Regions from separate parts of the Streptomyces sp. NPDC050422 genome, predicted to be linked through region 1. Evidence: riboswitches for the same ligand, from Rfam matches in the RefSeq annotation. Region 1 holds a riboswitch; the other holds the start of a gene.
What was found. A riboswitch is a leader RNA that binds a small molecule or an ion and turns the genes downstream of it on or off. The one in region 1 is predicted to bind glycine.
Positions count from the first base shown of each region.

Region 1 (7,304 bases):
ACCGCTCACCGAACCAGGTTCTCGGCCGCACGCCCTGGTTCTGGAGTTCGGGCGGCCTGGTGTCCGTGGCCTGCTGGAAGAGCGGCGGCCGCGACTCCCGCCACAGCTCCCGGCCGAACAGGAAGGGGGAGTTGGCTCCCATGGCCACCTGGACCGCCGCGACGGCCTGGGCCGCGTTCCACACATCGGCGAAGCGCTCCGGGGTCACCTGCAGATGGAGTTGCACCGAGGTGCAGGCCGCTTCCGGAGTGATGGAGCCGGAGGTGCAGACCAGTCGCTCCACACCTTCGATATCCAGGGAGAAATCCTCGCCGCGCGCCGCCACCATTTGATCGTTCAGCAACGCGTAGCGGTCCACGTCGGAGAGATTGGACCGGACCATGTCCTCGCGTCCGAGGGTGGGGAGTATTCCGATCATCATGATCCCGGCGTCGACCTCGGCGGCCTTCCGGTCGGCATATCCGAGACCGGTTCTCAGCTCTTCGGCCAGTTGATCGAGAACACGACCTGAAAGATTATGTGGAACTATGTTCACTTCGAGATTGAACATCCCCAGTTCCGTCTGGAAATCGCGGCTGGCGATCCGGTCCAGAACCTGTCCATTCAACATCTTCGGCATACCGTCGGCACCGGCAAGATTCAGCTCGATCTCCATACCCATGAGGTTGCGCGGCCGGTCGAACCTCCGCTCCGCCAGAAGCCTCCCCAGCCCCTCCAGGCACTGGTGGAGCTTCCTCCGGTACCTCTGTCGGTCGGACAGGTCAAAGGCGCCCGCAACGACCTTCTCCCCCATCGAAGTGTCCTTCCTCGAGTGGGCAGCCCGCGGCCCAGGCCGCTCGCGTCACGATCGATAATGCCCAGGCGGGGAGATCCATAACGCCCCGCGGACGCCGCGTACCCGCTAATCTCATGACCAAGGCCCCGGGCACATTCACTCGGCATGAGGCAGCCCGCAGATTCCTCGCCCGGCACGCGGGGAAAGCGTCGGCACGTTTCAGCCTACCGCGCCGCGGGAAAAACCCGAGGCGGTGGCTGCGCCGCTCACACCGAATCAGCATAATCTCCGCATAATTAAGTCCGGATACCGCCTTGCCGGCAATAGCCATGGCGGCTAGTGGAAACACCGCGTGAACACGTGTCGTATAAACTCCGCGGACGAGGCAGAGAGTTGACGCACCGGCCCAGTCACCGGCCTCCTCTGGCCCCGCACGCCGACAGCGCCGTCTGCACCCGCCCACGCTCCACCGTGTCTCCGAAGTGAGAGGCGACCCACTATGCCGCTGCATGTACCCCCGGCTCCCGCGCCCGCTCTGCGCAGCGTTCTCGCGGCGCTCGGTTCACCGACCGCGGTCCGCGAGGCCCGCACCCCCGCTCTGCGGTCCGTCCAGGGACCGCTGAGCCCGGAACACCCGCTCCCCGTCCATGTGCTGGACCGCATCGGCCGGGACGGGCTCGCACCCACGACCCGGCTCGCCGCATGGCGCTTCCTGATCCGCAGTACGGAGCGGGCCGTCGCGGCGGCGGACACGATGCTCACCCCGGACGGCTGGGCCTTCTCGCACTTCTTCGAGGGCCCGTACATCGCCTCCACCGAACTCGCCCTGCGCCAGGCGGAAGCGGCGGCGACGCCCTACCAGCCGAGGCTGCTGTCCATTCCCGAGCTCTACATGCTGGCGCTGTGGCTGCACGGGGACACCGAGGCCGACGCGTCCGGCGGGTCCCCCGCCCCGGCCGATCTGCTGGTTCCGCTGGCTCCCGCCCCACCGGGTATCGCGGCACACCGTCCGCACCGGGTCGCTGATCTGCTCCCCGTGATCACCACCCGTATCGCCCCCGGTCCCGGCCCCTTGCTCGGCTCTCCCGCCTGAGTCCCGGCTCCCCCACTTGATGGCACTGTGCCCCGCCACCTCGGTGGCGGGGCACAGTGCCATCCGCAGGGAACGCCCGTGCCCATCCGGACTAGCCTCATTCGGCCACCCCGAACCACCCGAATTGACAGTGCAGTTGCGTTGAACCGTCCGGGCGGGTGATGCGTCATGAGAGGAGAACGAGCGCTGCTGCGAAATCCCTGCGGATTGACGTCCGTGGGGCAACACTGGGACCGGACCGATCGATACGGGGGGCGGCCATGAACACCTCTTCAAGCCGCAGGACACTCAACTCAACGCAGCGAAAGAACCCAGCCATGTGTCAGCACCAGCCACCCTGCCCGACAGCCGACTCAGCCGACCGGGAAGCCGCCCGTCTGGTGGCGCACCATCCGGAACAGGGCTGGAGCCTGCTGTGCAACGGCGTCCTGCTCTTCGAGGACACCGGTGAGCTGCTTCCGGACGGACAGATCATCGCCCCGCACCGGCCGCTGGGAACGGGCCGGGTGGTGAAGGCGGCCTAAGCGGCCGGTACGGAAAAGGGGCCGGCCCGGAGAGATCTCCGCACCGGCCCCCACGCGTGTCCGCGTCAGCCCCGTGTTCCGGGGTCAGCTGTCGTACTCCTCCAACGGCGGGCAGGAGCAGACGAGGTTGCGGTCACCGAACGCACCGTCGATCCGGCGTACCGGCGGCCAGTACTTGTCGGCGGCCGAGACGCCCGCGGGGAAGACGGCCACCTCGCGGCTGTAGCCGTGCTCCCACTCACCGCCCAGCGCCGCCGCGGTGTGCGGGGCGTTGCCCAGCGGGTTGTCGTCCGCGCTCCACTCGCCCGAGGCCACCTTCTCGATCTCGGCGCGAATGGCGATCATCGTGTCGCAGAAGCGGTCCAGCTCCGCGAGGTCCTCGCTCTCGGTCGGCTCGATCATGAACGTCCCCGCGACGGGGAACGACATCGTCGGCGAGTGGAAGCCGTAGTCGATGAGGCGCTTGGCCACATCGTCGATGCTGACGCCGGTGGCCTTGGAGATGGGCCGCAGGTCCACGATGCACTCGTGCGCGACCAGTCCCGCCGGGCCGTTGTACAGGATCGGGTAGTGCGGCTCCAGCCGCTTGGCGATGTAGTTGGCCGCGAGTACGGCGACCTGCGTCGCACGCTTCAGGCCCTCGCCGCCCATCAGGCGTACGTACGCCCAGGAGATCGGAAGAATGCCTGCCGAGCCCCACGGAGCAGCCGAGATCGGTCCGACACCGGTCTCCGGTCCGGCGGCGGGCTGCAGCGGGTGGTTCGGGAGATACGGCGCCAGGTGCGCGCGCACCCCGACGGGCCCGACACCGGGGCCGCCGCCGCCGTGCGGGATGCAGAAGGTCTTGTGCAGGTTCAGGTGCGAGACATCGCCCCCGAAGTGGCCCGGCTTGGCGAGGCCGACCAGGGCGTTGAGATTCGCCCCGTCGACGTACACCTGACCGCCGGCGTCGTGCACCTCGGCGCAGATGTCGGCGACGTGCTCCTCGAAGACACCGTGGGTCGACGGGTAGGTGATCATCAGCACGGCGAGCTCGTCGCGGTGCTGCGCGATCTTGGCGCGGAGGTCCGCGATGTCGACCTCGCCGTCGTCGGCGGTCTTCACCACGACGACCTTCATGCCGGCCATCACGGCACTCGCGGCGTTGGTGCCGTGGGCGGAGGACGGGATCAGACAGACGGTGCGGCCCTCGTCGCCGTTGGCACGGTGGTACGCGCGCACGGCCAGCAGCCCCGCGAACTCGCCCTGCGATCCGGCGTTCGGCTGGATGGAGACCGCGTCGTAGCCGGTGACCTCCGCGAGGCGCTCCTCCAGCTCACGGATGAGCGTCAGGAAGCCCTCGGCCTGCTCGGCCGGCGCGAACGGGTGCAGCGCGCCGAACTCGGGCCAGGTGATCGACTCCATCTCGGCGGTCGCGTTCAGCTTCATGGTGCAGGAGCCGAGCGGGATCATGCCGCGGTCCAGCGCGTAGTCACGGTCGGCGAGCTTGCGCAGGTAGCGCAGCATCGCGGTCTCGGAGCGGTGCTGGTGGAAGACCGGGTGGGTGAGGATCGCATCCGTGCGCAGCAGCCCCTCGGGCAGCGCGTCGACGGTCGTGGCGTCCAGTGCCTCGATGTCGCCGTCGGCGCCGAAGGCGGCCCACACAGCCGCGATCTGCGCGCGGGTCGTGGTCTCGTCGCACGCGAGCGAGACCAGGTCGCCGTCGACGAGCCGCAGGTTGACCCCACGCTCGCGGGCGTCGGCGACGACCGCGGCGGCCTTGCCGGGGACCCGGACGGTGAGCGTGTCGAAGTGGGCACCGGTCACCACGTCGACGCCGGCGGCGCGCAGGCCCTCGGCCAGGATGGCGGCGTAGCGGTGGGTGCGCCGCGCGATCGTCCGCAGGCCGTCGGGGCCGTGGTAGACGGCGTACATGCCGGCCATCACGGCGAGCAGCACCTGAGCGGTGCAGATGTTGCTGGTGGCCTTCTCGCGGCGGATGTGCTGCTCGCGGGTCTGCAGGGCCAGGCGGTACGCCTTGTTGCCGTCCGCGTCCACGGAGACGCCGACGAGGCGGCCCGGAAGGCTGCGCGCGAACTTCTCGCGCACGGCCATGAAGCCGGCGTGCGGTCCGCCGAAGCCCATCGGGACGCCGAAACGCTGCGTGGTGCCGACGGCGATGTCCGCGCCCAGGTCGCCGGGCGACGTGAGGAGGGTGAGCGCCAGCAGATCTGCGGCCACGGTGACGATCGCGCCGAGCTCGTGGGCCTGCTCGATGACGGGCTTGATGTCCCGTACGGCTCCGGAGGCGCCCGGGTACTGCAACAGCACACCGAAGACACCGCGCTCGGCGATCTCGGCGGGGATGCCGTCGGTGAGGTCCGCGACGACGACCTCGACGCCGGTCGGCTCGGCACGGGTCTCGATGACGGCGACGGTCTGCGGCAGGGAGTCCGCGTCAACCAGGAAGACGCCCTGCTTGACCTTGCCGACGCGGCGGGCCAGGGCCATGGCCTCGGCGGCGGCGGTGCCCTCGTCGAGCAGCGAGGCGCCGGAGGTGGGCAGCCCGGTGAGCTCGGCGACCATCGTCTGGAAGTTCAGGAGGGCTTCGAGGCGGCCCTGGGAGATCTCGGGCTGGTACGGCGTGTAGGCCGTGTACCACGCGGGATTCTCCATCACGTTGCGGAGGATCACCGGCGGGGTGAACGTGCCGTAGTAGCCGAGCCCGATCATCGGGGCCAGGACCTGGTTGCGGTCGGCGAGGAGGCGCAGCTCGGCGAGGACCTCGGCCTCGGTCCGCGCGGCCGGCAGGTTCAGGGCCTCGGCGCTCCTGATCACATCGGGCACCGCGGCGGCGGTCAGCTCGTCGAGCGAGCCGTAACCGACCTGGGCGAGCATCTTCGCCTGGGCCTCGGCATCGGGACCGATGTGGCGCTGCTCGAACGGGATTCCCTGTTCCAGCTGAGAGAGCGAAGTGCGACGGGGGGTCATGATGGAGGCCTCCTGGTCTGTCACGACCTGCGAGGGGCACCACGGCGCGGGGTGCCCGAACGGCCTCCCCCTCTGTCATCTCAACCTGAGAGCTTCACCGGTGCCCGCGGGGCGCACCGGCTTTCACCGTCGGTGAGGGAGAGCTCCGGTCCGGCCGTGGCCGTGCGGAACCCGCCCTGCTTTCCAGAGTGACCTCGTCCGTGCGGTACGGGGGCCTGAGAGATTCCGGGGAGGATTTGCTCCTTCGGCGCCTTCCGGATTGTCTCCGGAGGACTCTCCCGCACGGGGTCAGCAGCCATTGCCAGCCTACCAGCGGGGTATGCGGTGGAAATCTCGAGTGGCCGACGCCACGGATCTGCACTTCTGTAGTGCCTGTGGAGTAGCCGCGACCAGTGGGAGGGACCGTGCAGACCGACATCGATCCGCGCAGCCTGATCGGCCGCAAGGCATTCGACCGCAAGGGCACCAAGATCGGAACCGTGGACGAGGTGTATCTCGACGACGCGACCGGTGTGCCAGAGTGGGCCGCCGTACGCACCGGACTGTTCAGCCGGGACGCCTTCGTCCCGCTGGAGCCCAGCGAAATCGTCGAGGACACGCTGCGCATCCCCTTCGACCGGGCCCTCATCAAGGACGCACCCGACTTCGGGGTCGGCCGTCACCTCTCGCCGGAACAGGAGCTGCAGCTCTACCGGCACTACGGTCTGGACTCGGCGCCGGCCGAGAGCGCCCCGGACCGCGATTTCGGCAGGCTGGCCGGCCAGGACGAGTAGTCCACCGGGTTCCGCACGAGCGGCAGCGGATCGGCGGGCTGCAGTTCCGGATCGTCGATACGGAACGTGCGAACGCGGCCGGGCGCCGATTCCGGTTCCTCGAACCGCACCGTCACCCGTCCGACCCCGCTGCCCTGCACCCAGCCATGCCCGTGGGTGTCATGTCGCACGTCGTGCCCGGCCGGCCAGCGTCGCGCGGCGAGCTGCTCCGCACTCTCGGGTGCGGGCTCCTCGCCCTCCCGTCCTCCCTCGTCCGCAGCGGCGTGCGCGCCCGGTTCGGCGGGGTCCGCAAGCTCGGCGGCCGTCCGCTCGCCGGCTGCCTGGGCGAACAGGTCCTCCTGGGTGAAGTCTGCGAGCCCGGTGACGCCGACACCGAGCAGGCGGACGCCCCCGGTCGTGTCCACGGCCTCCAGGAGCCGCGCAGCGGCCTCTCTGACGACCGTGGGGTCGTCGGTGGGCCCCCGGAGCGTCTCGGAGCGGGTGAGGGTCGAGAAGTCGTAACGCCGCACTTTCAGCACCACCGTGCGGCCCGACCGTCCGGCGGCCCTCAGCCGCTGGACACAGCGGCCGGCCAGTCTCTCCACCTCGGTCCGCACCCGGACCCGGTCGTGGAGATCCGTATCGAAGGTGTCCTCGACCGAGACCGATTTGGCGTCGCGCTCGGCGATCACCGGCCGGTCGTCGTGTCCGGACGCCATGCGGTGCAGGGAGCTGCCGTGCGCCTTGCCCAGCAGCCGTACGAGCTCCGCCTCGCCCGCCTCGGCGAGGTCGTTGACCGTGGTCATGCCGGCGCGGCGCAGATGGTCCGCGGTGGCGGGGCCGACGCCGGGCAGGGTGCGCACCGGCATGGGCGCGAGCAGCGCACGCTCCGTACCCGGCTCTATCAGCAGGATCCCGTCGGGCTTCGCCTCCTCGGAGGCGATCTTCGCCAGCATCTTGGAGCCCGCGAGCCCGACGGAGCCGCTGAGTCCCGTGACCGCCTCGATCGCCCCGCGCAGCTGCTCGCCGATCTCCATCGCCGAGGCCGTGTCGTTCGCCGTCCCGCCCGCCTCCAGGTCGACGAAGGCCTCGTCGAGACTGAGCGGCTCCACCAGGGGTGAAAGGCGGCCCAGCAACTCCATGACCTGTTCGCTCACCGTTCGGTAGAGCGTGAAGCGCGGCACCAGATA
Region 1 covers NZ_JBITIE010000032.1:55,482-62,785, forward strand. Annotated here, with positions in the region: gene ACIBJG_RS35605 (glutamate-cysteine ligase family protein) at 1-793, opposite strand, end outside; gene ACIBJG_RS35610 (hypothetical protein) at 1,275-1,868, shown strand; gene ACIBJG_RS35615 (DUF5999 family protein) at 2,186-2,392, shown strand; gene gcvP (aminomethyl-transferring glycine dehydrogenase) at 2,477-5,362, opposite strand; glycine riboswitch at 5,556-5,653, opposite strand; gene ACIBJG_RS35625 (PRC-barrel domain-containing protein) at 5,767-6,135, shown strand; gene ACIBJG_RS35630 (DNA polymerase IV) at 6,060-7,304, opposite strand, start outside.

Region 2 (7,304 bases), on a different contig from region 1:
TGGGCGAGCACGGCCGCTACCTGCTGACGATCCGCGACGGCAAGGCCGACTGCCTCCCCACGGACCGGCAGCCCGACCTGTCCCTGGATGTGCGCGACCTGGGCTCGGTCTACCTGGGCGGCACCACCCCGAGCACGCTCGTGCGCGCCGGACACATCCGGGCTCATCACCCGGGTGCCGCCGCCCTCGCGGACGCGCTCTTCGCCACCGAGCGTGCCCCGCACTGCCTGCACTGGTTCTGACCGCGGCCCGCTGAACGGCCGCTGCCCCGGCGCCGCTCAGCGCCTGCTAGCACTCGATGATGTTCACCGCGAGCCCGCCGCGCGCGGTCTCCTTGTACTTGACGCTCATGTCGGCGCCCGTCTCCTTCATGGTCTTGATGACCTTGTCGAGGGAGACCTTGTGGCTGCCGTCGCCGCGCAGCGCCATCTTCGCCGCGGTGACGGCCTTCACCGCCGCCATGCCGTTGCGCTCGATGCACGGGATCTGGACGAGGCCGCCGACCGGGTCGCAGGTCAGGCCCAAGTTGTGCTCCATGCCGATCTCGGCGGCGTTCTCGACCTGTTCCGGGGTGCCGCCCAGGACCTCGGCGAGCGCGCCCGCGGCCATGGAGCAGGCGGAGCCGACCTCGCCCTGGCAGCCGACCTCGGCGCCGGAGATGGAGGCGTTCTCCTTGAAGAGCATGCCGATGGCGCCGGCCGCCAGGAGGAAGCGGACGATGCTGTCGTCCTTCTCCGCCTCGGTGGCGCCGCCGGCCGCGAAGTTCATGTAGTAGTGCAGCACCGCCGGGATGATGCCGGCCGCGCCGTTCGTCGGGGCGGTGACGACGCGGCCGCCCGCGGCGTTCTCCTCGTTGACCGCCATCGCGTAGAGGGTGATCCACTCCATCGCGTGGGTCTGCGGGTCGCCCTCGGCGCGCAGCTGGCGGGCGGTGTTCGCCGCGCGGCGGCGGACCTTGAGGCCGCCGGGGAGGATGCCCTCGCGGGCCATGCCGCGGGAGACGCACGCCTGCATGGCGCGCCAGATGTCCAGCAGGCCGGAGCGGATCTCGTCCTCGGTGCGCCAGGCGCGCTCGTTCTCCAGCATCAGGGAGGAGATCGACAGGCCGGAGTCCCGGGCGAGGCGCAGCAGCTCGTCGCCGGTGCGGAAGGGGTGCTTCAGGACGGTGTCGTCGAGGACGATCCGGTCCTCGCCCACCGCGTCCTCGTCGACGACGAAGCCGCCGCCGACCGAGTAGTACGTCTTCTCCAGGAGCGGGGCGCCCTCGTGGTCGTACGCGAAGACGGTCATGCCGTTGGCGTGGTACGGCAGCCTCTTGCGGCGGTGCAGGACCAGCTGCTTGTCGGCGTCGAAGGCGATCTCGTGCATGCCGAGGATGTTGATCCGGCCGGTGGAGCGGATGGCGTCCACCCGGTCGTCCGCCGTCTCGACGTCGACGGTACGGGGGGACTCGCCCTCCAGGCCGAGCAGGACGGCCTTGGGGGTGCCGTGGCCGTGGCCGGTGGCGCCGAGCGAGCCGAAGAGTTCGGCGCGTATCGAGGCGGTGTGGGCCAGCAGGCCCTCGTTCTTCAGCCGGCGCGCGAACATACGGGCCGCGCGCATGGGGCCGACCGTATGGGAGCTGGACGGGCCGATGCCGATCGAGAACAGGTCGAAGACCGAGATGGCCACGGGGTGACTCCTAAGGGGTTGGTAGACGCCGTTGTCTGCCGGGTGGTGCGGTACGGGCAGGGTGGGCCCGAAGAGCGGGGACAAGGGATGGGGCACCGCGCTCACTGTTCAGTGTGCGTGGTGCCCCTGCCCAAAGTGCAAATTGCGCCGGTTCGGCTACTTCACACCGGGGTACAGCGGGAACTTCTCGGCGAGCGCGACGACGCGGGCCTTCAGGTCGTCCGCGTCGTACGACGGCTTCAGCGCCGACGCGATGATCTCGGCGACCTCGGTGAAGTCCGCCGCCTGGAAACCGCGGGTGGCGAGCGCCGGCGTGCCGATCCGCAGACCCGAGGTGACCATGGGCGGCCGCGGGTCGTTGGGGATGGCGTTCCGGTTGACCGTGATGCCCAGCTCGTGCAGCCGGTCCTCGGCCTGCTGGCCGTCCAGCTCGGAGTTGCGTAGGTCGACGAGGACCAGGTGCACGTCCGTACCGCCGGACAGGACGGAGACGCCGACCTCGGTGACGTCCGGCTGCACCAGACGCTCGGCGAGGATGCGGGCGCCGTCCAGGGTGCGCTGCTGGCGCTCCTTGAACTCCTCGGTCGCGGCGACCTTGAACGAGACCGCCTTGGCCGCGATCACGTGCTCCAGCGGACCACCCTGCTGACCCGGGAAGACCGCCGAGTTGATCTTCTTGGCGAGCTCCTGGGTGGAGAGGATCACACCGCCGCGCGGACCGCCGAGGGTCTTGTGCGTGGTGGTCGTGACGACGTGGGCGTGCGGCACCGGGTTGGGGTGCAGGCCCGCGGCGACCAGACCGGCGAAGTGCGCCATGTCGACCATCAGGTACGCGCCGACCTCGTCCGCGATGCGGCGGAAGGCGGCGAAGTCCAGCTGGCGGGGGTAGGCGGACCAGCCGGCCACGATCAGCTTCGGCTTGGACTCCTTGGCGAGGCGCTCGACCTCGGCCATGTCCACGGTGCCGGTCTCGTCGACGTGGTACGGGACCACGTTGTAGAGCTTTCCGGAGAAGTTGATCTTCATGCCGTGGGTCAGGTGACCGCCGTGCGCCAGGTTCAGGCCCATGATCGTGTCGCCCGGCTTCAGCAGCGCGAACATCGCGGCGGCGTTGGCCTGCGCACCGGAGTGCGGCTGCACGTTCGCGGCCTCGGCGCCGAAGAGCGCCTTGACGCGGTCGATCGCGATCTGCTCGACCACGTCGACGTGCTCGCAGCCGCCGTAGTAGCGGCGGCCGGGGTAGCCCTCGGCGTACTTGTTGGTCAGGACGGAGCCCTGGGCCTCCATGACGGCGACGGGAGCGAAGTTCTCCGAGGCGATCATCTCGAGGGTGGACTGCTGACGGTGGAGCTCGGCGTCGACAGCGGCGGCGACGTCCGGGTCCAGCTCGTGGAGGGAGGAGTTGAGAAGCGACATCAGGTGGTCCCTTGGGGTCTCAGTTGCCGGAGAACGCGGTGTACTCGTCGGCGGAGAGCAGGTCCTCCGGCTCTCCCGCGACGCGTACCTTGAACAGCCAGCCGCCTTCGAACGGGGCGGAGTTCACCAGCGACGGGTCGTCCACGACGTCCTGGTTCGCGGCCGTGACCTCGCCGGTCACCGGCGAGTACAGGTCGCTGACCGACTTGGTCGACTCCAGCTCGCCGCAGGTCTCGCCCGCGGTCACCGTGTCACCGACCTCGGGGAGCTGGGCGTAGACGACGTCACCGAGCGCGTTGGCCGCGTACTCCGTGATGCCGATCGTGGCCACGCCGTCCTCGACGGCCGACAGCCACTCGTGCTCCTTGCTGTACCGCAGCTGCTGGGGGTTGCTCATGACCTGAATTCTCCTGTACGCGGGGGAGTGCTGATGAACGATGGTCTTACGGTGTGAGACAGGACTGCGTCACGTACGCAGCGCCGGGTCCGCTCGCGGTTCTACTTCTGCCGCTTGTAGAACGGCAGCGCCACGACCTCGTACGGCTCGTGGCTGCCCCGGATGTCCACGCCGACGCCCTCGGTGCCGGGCGTGGCGTGCGCGGCGTCGACGTACGCCATGGCGATCGGCTTGCCGAGCGTGGGCGAGGGCGCGCCCGAGGTGACCTCGCCGATGACCTGGCCGTCCGCGACGACCGAGAACCCGGCGCGCGGCACCCGGCGGCCCTCGGCCACCAGGCCGACAAGCTTGCGGGGCGGGGCGGTCTCGGCGCGCTCGGCGGCGGCCTCCAGCGCCTTGCGGCCGACGAAGTCGCCCTCCTTCTCGAACTTCACGACCCGGCCCAGACCGGCGTCGAACGGCGTCAGCGCCGTGGTCAGCTCGTGCCCGTACAGCGGCATGCCCGCCTCCAGGCGCAGCGTGTCGCGGCAGGAGAGCCCGCACGGGATCAGGCCATGGGAGGCGCCCGCCTCGGTGAGGGCCTTCCACAGCTGCTCGGCGTGCTCGGGGGCGACGAACAGCTCGAAGCCGTCCTCGCCGGTGTAGCCGGTACGGGCGATCAGCGCGGGGACCCCGGCGACCGTGCCGGGCAGGCCGGCGTAGTACTTCAGGCCGTCCAGGTCGGCGTCGGTCACGGCGGCCAGGATGGCGGGGGACTCGGGGCCCTGGACGGCGAGCAGCGCGTACGCGTCGTGGTCGTCGCGCACCTCGGCGTCGAAGCCGTCGGCGCGGGCGGTCAGCGCGTCCAGCACGAGCTGGGCGTTGCCCGCGTTGGCGACCACCATGTACTCGGTCTCGCCCAGGCGGTAGACGATCAGGTCGTCCAGGATGCCGCCGTCCTCGGCGCAGATCATGGTGTAGCGGGCGCGGCCCACGGAGACGGTGCCGATGTTGCCGACGAGCGCGAAGTTCAGCAGCGCCACGGCCTCGGGGCCGGTGACGGTGATCTCGCCCATGTGCGAGAGGTCGAAGAGCCCGGCCTTCGTACGGACGGCGTTGTGCTCGTCGCGCTCACTGGCGTAGCGGAGCGGCATGTCCCAGCCCGCGAAGTCGGTCATGGTCGCGCCCAGCGAACGGTGCAGGGCATCGAGTGCTGTGAGGCGGGGGGCAGTGCTCATGGATAAGGCTCCCAGGGCATGACGACGAGGACGATCCCTCCCCATCTGTCATCGGAACCTGAGAGGTTCGCCGAGAGACCCCACAGGGGTTCGTTCGGCTTGCACCTTGGGTGGAGCCGCAGCGCGGCTCGCTTTTCAGATCTGCCTCATCCACGCGGTACGGGGCCTGAGAGATTCAAGGGAGGATCTTGCTCCTTCGGCGCCCGGCACGGGGCCGGGACTCTCCCGCGCGGATTCGAGCGGCCTTTATGCAGTTGACGGGGTCATCATCGCACGCATTGCGGGAGAGTGGGGGGCCGGTCCCGATGCCGGTTCCCCACGGGTTCCGGCGGGTCGGACGGTTGTGCCGCATTACCTTTTCTTTACACTTCTTGGGCAGGTGTGGGTCAGCCGACAGGGGGATGGCGATGACGTTGCAGCGGTACGCGACGACCGCGGGGGTCGCGCACGGCGCACTGCCCGCGCAGCAGGGTGCGCCGGCCAGGGAGACGGTGGGCCCGCACGCGCCGGTCGTACGGGACCTGCGGGCGCGGGACGGACGCAGTCCGCGCAGCCTGCACTTCGCGGCGGGTGACGTGGTGGTGGTCTCCGGACTGCCCGGCAGCGGGAAATCGACCCTCATCGCACGGGCCGTCTCGGCGCACGCCGTCGACTCCCAGCAGACCAGGGATCGCTGGGCGGCCCTGCTGCCCCGCTTACTCCCGTACGCCCTTTACCGCCCGCTCGTCCGCGTCGCCCACTACGGGGGGCTGTGGCGCATGCTGCGCTCCGGCGCCTCCGTCGTCGTCCACGACTGCGGCACCCAGACCTGGGTGCGCGCCTGGCTGGCCCGTGACTCCCGGCGCCGCGGCCGCACCCTGCACCTCGTGCTGCTCGACGTCACCCCGCAGACGGCGCGGGAGGGCCAGCGCGAGCGCGGGCGCGGAGTCTCCGGGTACGCGTTCGCCCGGCATCGCAGGGCAGTGGGCCGGCTGCTGCGGGACACGGAGTCGGGCCTGCTGCCGCTCGGGTGCGCCTCGGCGGTGCTGCTGGACCGGGAGGCGGCGGGGCTGCTGAAGCGGATCACGTTCGCAGACGCACAGAACGAGGCCTGAAAGAGGGGCGTCCGATGGCTGGACAGCGCGGGTGCGACGGGCCTGCCTTCCGGCGCGCGGCGTTAACCTCTTGCTGCACGACATGGGGTGAGAGAGGGAGACAGTGGACATTCCGGCACAGGGTCAGGCCTTTCCGCAGGGCGGATGGCCGGCGAACGAGCTCGAAGAGGTGCTGAGCGCCTCGATCGGCAGCCCCGAGGCGGGCGGCAGGCTGGTGGAGGTGCTCGGCCGCAGCCACCTCTGGGTGCCCCTGCCCAACGGCGGCTCGCCGGACTCCACCGACCTCGATCTGCCGACGCTGGACATCGAGGGAGCCCCGTACGTCCCCGTGTTCAGCTCCGAACAGCAGTTCCACGCCTGTGTCGGCGTGCGCATGTCGTTCACCGTGGCCCCCGCCCGCGAGTTCGCCCGGGGCCTGCCCCCGCAGCTCGGCCTCGCCGTGAACCCGGACGGCGCGGTCGGCGTGCCGCTGCCGCCGACCGCCGTCGCCGAGCTCTGCCGGACCGGCCGCACCGCGCTGGACGGACCGGCAAGCGGCGGCCGGGTCCGGCTGTACGAGCCGGACTGGCAGGAGGATCCCGTCGACTTCCTCTCCGCCGCGGCCGGGGAGTTCGAGGAGAGCGGCGTCGTGCTGAGCGCCCGCCGCTGCCTGGCCAGCGTCGAGGGCGGCGACCCCGTCCTCTTCGTCGGCGTCGAGTTCTCCACCTGGGACGGAGCCGGGCGCAACGCCCCCATGGACGCCCTGGGGCGGGCCCTGGGGCGCGTCGAGGTGCCGTGGCCGGTCAACCTGGTGCTGCTCGACGTGACCCAGGACCCGGTCGCCGACTGGATGCGCGCACAGGTGCGGCCCTTCTACCGGCGCGCCGCCGAGTAGCGGTGGGGCGGCGGGCCGGGGGCCGACGGCTCCGGCCCGTGGAGTCAAGTCGGTGTCAGGGCCGCCGCATAAGCTGGTTTGATGGCTGGTGCTCGGCACCGTGCCGCCCCGAGAGCCCCGGGAGCGGCGGGCCGACACGTTGGATCGAAGAGGGGCGGAACCCAGGGTGAGTGCGTCAGGCACCGCGGAGGCCGGGCAGGTCGAGCACATGCTGCGCCAGGTGACGCCCGGGCGCTACGACGCGTACGAGGCACTCCTCCAGGCGCTGGCGGCCGACCGGGTCTGGATGCTGCTGTGGCACGGCCGGGCCGGCTCGCCCGACGCCCAGTACGGCAACATGGAGATCGACGGCCTCGGCTACGCCCCGTGTGTCACCTCCGCCCAGGAGCTCTCCGCCAGCGGCTGGAACCGGGACCACGAGCTCGTGGGCGGTCGCGACATCGCCCGCGCCCTGTTCCCCGACCGCTGGGGCATCTGGCTGAATCCGCACGCCCCGGGCGGCGGCGTGGGCATCCCGTGGCTGGACCTGCGCCGGATCGCCACCGGTCTCGACCGGATGCCCGCCGGCCCGTTGCGGATCAGCGACCCCGCCATCGAGATCCCGCAGTTCTACGCCCAGCTCACGCAGAACGCCC
Region 2 covers NZ_JBITIE010000010.1:10,096-17,399, forward strand. Annotated here, with positions in the region: gene ACIBJG_RS16865 (GNAT family N-acetyltransferase) at 1-242, shown strand, start outside; gene ACIBJG_RS16870 (L-serine ammonia-lyase) at 289-1,671, opposite strand; gene glyA (serine hydroxymethyltransferase) at 1,828-3,087, opposite strand; gene gcvH (glycine cleavage system protein GcvH) at 3,107-3,484, opposite strand; gene gcvT (glycine cleavage system aminomethyltransferase GcvT) at 3,586-4,701, opposite strand; glycine riboswitch at 4,847-4,939, opposite strand; gene ACIBJG_RS16890 (AAA family ATPase) at 5,109-5,795, shown strand; gene ACIBJG_RS16895 (enhanced serine sensitivity protein SseB) at 5,899-6,669, shown strand; gene ACIBJG_RS16900 (enhanced serine sensitivity protein SseB C-terminal domain-containing protein) at 6,836-7,304, shown strand, end outside.
Region 2: linked by a shared signal. The riboswitch ahead of gcvT (glycine cleavage system aminomethyltransferase GcvT) and the one ahead of gcvP (aminomethyl-transferring glycine dehydrogenase) in region 1 are both predicted to bind glycine.